Linked DNA regions of Hydrogenispora ethanolica. The protein of the gene in region 2 interacts with the protein of the main gene of each other region in a pairwise test. Links are inferred from orthologs where the notes say so. Each region holds a gene or a part of one and is shown on either strand. Other genes may lie near its edges.

Region 1 (2,962 bases), on a different replicon or contig from region 2:
CGGAAGAGGGGCCGGGTGATGATCACGTAGATGACCCAGGCTAAGGCGGCCCCGGACATCATCAAGTATCCCAGGCCGGCTCCCGGTCGGCCCAACCCCTGGCTGTCCCCGGTCACCAGCAAGTACACGCCGACCACTGACAACAGGACGCTGCCGACCTTGACCCCATTGAAAGGCCCCTTGAAGAAAAGCGCCTCCGAGAGCAGGGTCAACACCGGAATCCCGGCGATGATGATCGAGGCTGCCGAGGCAGTGATCAATTTGACGCCGTTATTCTCGAAATAAAAATAAAGCGTGATCCCGATCAGGCCCGCTCCGGCCAACAAAGGGAGATCCGCCGGGGCTACCTTTCCCCGCGGCTCCAGCCAACGGTGGACCCAAAACAGCAGGAACGAAGCCATGGCAAAACGGATGAAAGCCATCGTCAGCGGGGGGATCACCGCTACCGTGACCTTAATGCTCAAAAAGGAGAAACCCCAGATCAGCACCGCCCCTAGGATCGCCAGCAGCGGATAGAGTTTAAGCTGTTTCATGATTACACGTCCAAATTCCGGACTTCCAACGCGTGCGAGGTGATGAAGTCGCGACGGGGTTCCACTTTGTCGCCCATCAGCATCGAGAAGGTCTCGTCGGCCTCGATGGCGTCGGTCATGGTGACTTTCAGAATTGTCCGTCCTTCCGGATTCATGGTAGTCTCCCAGAGTTGCTCGGCGTTCATCTCGCCCAAGCCTTTATACCGCTGCACCACGATGTTCTGCTTGCCGATCTGGGCCAAAAGCTCCTCCAACTCCTTGTCGGAATAGGCGTAATGCTCGTTCTTATTCTGCTTGATGTAGTACAGGGGCGGCTGGGCGATATAGACATAGCCGTTGGCCACCAGCGGCGTCATAAACCGGTAGAAGAACGTCAGCAGCAACGTCCGGATATGCGAGCCGTCGACATCGGCATCGGTCATGGTGATGATCTTGTGATAGCGCAGTTTCGAGAGGTCAAAATCCTCGCCGATCCCGGTTCCCAAAGCGGTGATCATCGCCTTGATCTCTTCGTTGTTCAGGATCTTGTCCAGGCTGGCTTTTTCGACATTGAGAATCTTGCCGCGCAACGGCAGAATGGCCTGGAAGCGGCGGTCCCGGCCTTGCTTGGCGGATCCGCCGGCTGAGTCGCCCTCCACCAGATAAAGCTCGGTCAATTCGGGCTCGCGGTAGGAACAGTCGGCCAGTTTGCCGGGGAGCGACCCGACCTCCAGAGCGCTCTTGCGCCGGGTCAGTTCCTTGGCTTTGCGCGCCGCCTCCCGGGCCCTAGCCGCCAGGAAACATTTTTCAATAATCTTCTTGGCGGACGTCGGGTTCTCCTCGAAAAATTCCGCCAGACCCTCATTGACCGTGGACTCGACCAATCCCTTGACCTCGCTGTTGCCGAGTTTGGTTTTGGTCTGCCCTTCAAACTGCGGAAAACGCAGTTTGACGCTGATGATCGCCGTCAGTCCCTCCCGGACGTCGTCTCCGGAGAGGCTGGCCTCGCTCTCCTTGATCAGATTGGCCTTCCGGGCATAATCATTCAGGGAGCGGGTCAGGGCCGACCGGAACCCCGAGAGGTGGCTGCCTCCTTCGTGGGTATTGATATTATTGGCGAAGGTGAAGACGCTTTCCACGAAACCGTCGTTGTACTGGATCGCCACTTCGATCTCATAGTCGTCCACTTTCTTGCGGATGTAAATGACTTCGCGATGAAGCGGATTTTTGGTCTTATTCAGGCTTTCAACGAACGAAATAATCCCGCCGTTGTACTGATAGGTCGCTTCGCGGCCGCCTTTTTCGTCTTTGAGAATGATTTTGATGCCCCGGTTCAAGAAAGCCAATTCGCGCAAACGGTGCGTCAAATATTCAAAACTGAATTCGCAGGATTCAAAGATCTCCGGGTCCGGATAGAAGCGGATGGTGGTTCCCGTGTCTTCCGCTTGACCGATGGGGCGCACCGGTTCCTGCGGTTTGCCCTGATGGTAGCATTGGTAATATAGCTGGCCGTCCAGCCGGACCCAGGCCTCCAATTTGGTGGATAAGGCATTGACGACCGAGACGCCCACGCCGTGCAGACCGCCGGAGACCTTATAGCCGTCGCCGCCGAATTTCCCGCCGGCATGCAAAATCGTCATGACGACTTCCAAGGCTGATTTCTGCGCCTTGGACTGAATACCCACCGGTATGCCCCGGCCATTATCCTCCACGCTGACCGAACCGTCGCTATGGAGCGTCACCAGGATCCGATCGCAGAATCCGGCCAAGGCCTCGTCAATGCTGTTATCAACCACTTCATAGACCAAGTGGTGCAAGCCGCGGCTATCGGTACTGCCAATATACATGCTGGGACGTTTACGGACCGCTTCCAAACCCTCCAGAATTTGAATTTGATCCGCATTATAGCCATGATTGACTTTGCTTTGGAGCGACTGATTCTCGTCTTCCATGGATGAAAACCCCTTTTGTTTGATATTTCCGGATTCTAAAAGCCATGTGATAAAGTCTTTTTCACTTCGATTCGACCTGCGAAAGGATGTTAAAACCGACTTTATCACTTGCTTCCCTGAGCTTTTGTGACGCCCTCACCTGCGGCCAGGGTTTATCACAACGCTTCTAAACTTCACAGAATTTTCTCCGATACACCATACCCGATGACTGGCGCGTCATTTGGTTAGCGATGGCCTCATAGGTTGGCGATGAAATCGGCTCTTTTCTTCAAGGTCAAGGTGGAAATGGGTGAGAGAAGCAGTTCCTGATCGGTGAGGATCGCCGACTTATACTCGTCCAAGTTGATTTTTTCCAGGAATTCCGGGTTTTTATTTTTTTTCAGAAACGTTTTAAGTTGTTCTAAACCCTTGGCGTTCTCCAAATTGATCATTGCGATGATCGAGTCTGATCGCACCAAAGTATCGCCGCCGAGATGTACAAACATGATCATCCCTCCT
Region 2 (3,072 bases):
GATGGGGGTCCGCAAGGACGGCCCGGTCATCACCGATAACGGCGGGATGGTGCTGGATGTGCGGTTCGATCCCCGAACCGACCTGCGCCGGATCGATCAGGAATTGCACGTCCTGCCGGGCGTGGTGGAGACGGGGCTCTTTTACGACCTGGCCAAGCGCGCCTTGGTGGGCCGGGCGGACGGAATGACGGTGGAAACTTTAGAAAAGCGGGCATAGTCCAGCGCCCGTCCCAAAGGGCTCCGGGCGGCAAATTGGACGGAGCTGCGGATGCATCGTTTTAGAATGCGCGTGACGTACTGTATAGGTAAAGAGGTGTCAAGATGGCGGAATTGACGGATGGTAAGATAGTCCCGGTCGTGCTGGAAGAGGAGATGAGACAGTCCTTCCTGGCCTATGCGATGAGTGTCATCGTCGACCGGGCCTTGCCGGATGTGCGGGACGGTCTGAAGCCGGTGCACCGGCGGATTCTTTATGGCATGTACGAATCGGGGACAACCCCGGATAAACCGTATAAGAAATCAGCCCGTATCGTCGGTGATGTCATGGGGCGTTATCATCCCCACGGCGACGCCGCGATTTACGATACCATGGTCCGCATGGCCCAGGACTTCTCCTTCCGGCATATGCTGGTGGACGGGCATGGCAACTTCGGCTCGGTCGACGGCGACCCGCCGGCGGCCATGCGTTATACCGAGGTCCGCCTGGCCAAGCTGGCCATGGAGATGCTGTCGGATATCGATAAAAAGACGGTCGACTTCAAGCCGAACTTCGACGAGAGCCTGCAGGAGCCGGTAGTTCTGCCGTCCCGTTTTCCCAACCTGCTGGTGAACGGTTCGGCGGGCATCGCCGTCGGCATGGCCACCAACATCCTGCCCCACAATTTGGGAGAGGTCATTGACGGCGCCGTGCTGCTCATCGACGAGCCCGACGCCGACGACAAAGATTTACTGCGGCTGATCAAGGGGCCGGACTTTCCGACCGGCGGCATCATCCTCGGCCGGTCCGGGATTCGCAATTCCTATGCCACCGGCCGGGGATCGATCAAGGTCCGGGCGCGCACCACCATCGAGGAGATGAACAACGGCAAGCACCGGATCCTCGTCTCCGAGCTGCCCTATCAGGTGAACAAGGCGCGCCTGGTCGAGCAGATAGCGAGTCTGGTCCGGGAGAAGACCATCGACGGGATCACCGATCTGCGCGACGAGTCCGACCGGACCGGCATGCGGGTCGTGATCGAGCTGCGGCGCGATGTCAATCCCAACATCGTCCTAAATCAGCTGTACAAACACACCCCGCTCCAGCAGAGCTTCGGCGTGATCATGCTGGTGCTGGTGAATAACGAACCGAAGATACTGTCGCTCCGGCAGATCCTCGAATACTACCTGGAGCACCAGCGCGAAGTGGTCACCCGCCGCACCCAGTACGATCTGGCCAAGGCCGAGGACCGGGCGCATATTTTGGAAGGATTGCGCATTGCGCTGGATCATATCGACGCGGTGATCAACCTGATCCGCTCCTCCCGGACGGTGGATATCGCCCGGGAAGGCTTGATGACCACTTTCGGGCTCTCTGAAAAACAGGCCCAGGCCATTCTGGAAATGCGCCTGCAACGCCTGACCGGCCTGGAACGGGATAAGATCGAGGCCGAGTACGCCGATCTTTTGAAGATGATCGCTTATTATAAGGAACTTTTGGCGGACGTTCATAAGTTAATGCAGGTGGTCAAGGAGGAACTGCTGGCCATCAAGGACAAATTCAGCAACCCGCGGCGGACTGAGATTGCCATCGACGAGGAGGAAGACTTCGTCATCGAGGATCTCATCGCCGAGGAGGATATCGTGGTGACCATGACCCGGCTCGGCTACATCAAGCGGCTGCCGGTCAATACCTATCGCAGCCAGCGCCGGGGCGGCCGGGGCAGTGCCGGGATCTCCACCAAGGAAGAGGATTTCGTGGAGCAGCTGTTCATCTCCACGACCCACGAGCATATTCTGTTCTTTACCAACCGGGGCCGGGTTTACCACTTGAAAGCCTACGAGATTCCGGAGTCGGGCCGGCAGGCCCGGGGCACCGCCATCGTCAACCTGCTCCAGCTGGAACCCGGGGAACGGGTCAACGCGATCATCCCGATCCGCGAATTTGTGCCCAACTGTTTCCTCTTCATGGGCACCCGGAACGGAGTGGTCAAAAAGACCTCGCTGGAGGAGTTCGATTCCATCCGGAAAGGCGGACTCATCGCCATTCACCTCGACGATGACGACGAGCTGATCGACGTCAAGCTGACCGACGGCAACCAGGAGATCATCATGGTCACCGAGCGGGGCCAGGCCATCCGTTTTCCGGAGACCGAGGCGCGCTCCCTGGGCCGGACCGCCCGGGGCGTGAAAGGGATCACCCTGGGAGACGACGACCGGGTGGTCGGGATGGAGACCATCAAGGACCACGCCGAATTGCTGGTGATTACCGCCGCCGGAATCGGCAAGCGGACCGATCTGGACGAGTACCGGGTCCAGTCGCGGGGCGGCAAGGGCATCAAGGTCATGAAGCTGCTCACCGCCAAGCACGGCACGGTGGTCGGAATCAAGATCGTGCAAGCTACGGACGAGCTGATGGTGATCACCGCCGAGGGCATTATCATCCGGACCCGGGTGGATAATATCTCGCTCACCGGCCGGGATACCCAGGGCGTGCGGATCATGAAGCTCGACCCGGACGATCGGGTGGTCGCGTTGGCCCGGGTCGTCAGCGACGACGATAAGGAGGAGACGGACTCCGAAACCGATGCCGAACCGGAGACCGAGGCGTAAGCGCGGGGAAATTGAGCATCCGGACGGTCCGGCTGAAAAAAAGATTGTAATTTCGGCCGGGAAATGATATTTTATTACAAAGATTAATTGCTGGAAAGAGAATTGCCGGATTCGCCGCTTGGACCTTTGGCGCCATCGGACGCGGACCTCGCATGGTCCGGCCGTGCATGGCCGGCCAAAGCGGAGGAAATTCTCTCGTGGAAAGCAACTTGGAATGAGATGGGACGGTCCCTGCGGACCCCTTTTGAAGCCAAGTTGCTTTCA

What was found. Proteins that work in one complex are often made in the same cells at the same time.
Region 1: the proteins of gyrA (region 2) and gyrB interact in binary tests that used the Escherichia coli proteins (3 or more experiments, as listed by UniProt). The link is inferred for Hydrogenispora ethanolica from one-to-one orthologs.

What each region holds. Positions count from the first base shown.
Region 1 is NZ_SLUN01000002.1:101,035-103,996, reverse strand. What follows is about bases 1-2,938. They hold gyrB (DNA topoisomerase (ATP-hydrolyzing) subunit B), read right to left. Parts: upstream 2,465-2,938; coding sequence 536-2,464; downstream 1-535. Other genes in these bases: remB (extracellular matrix regulator RemB), read right to left, coding at 2,701-2,938; EDC14_RS02070 (DMT family transporter), read right to left, coding at 1-533. Outside these bases: more of remB, read right to left, coding at 2,939-2,949. UniProt on the Escherichia coli protein: DNA gyrase negatively supercoils closed circular double-stranded DNA in an ATP-dependent manner to maintain chromosomes in an underwound state.
Region 2 is NZ_SLUN01000010.1:65,137-68,208, reverse strand. Bases 17-3,064 are described here. They hold gyrA (DNA gyrase subunit A), read left to right. Parts: upstream 17-321; coding sequence 322-2,808; downstream 2,809-3,064. Other genes in these bases: rpiA (ribose-5-phosphate isomerase RpiA), read left to right, coding at 17-217. Outside these bases: more of rpiA, read left to right, coding at 1-16. UniProt on the Escherichia coli protein: A type II topoisomerase that negatively supercoils closed circular double-stranded (ds) DNA in an ATP-dependent manner to maintain chromosomes in an underwound state.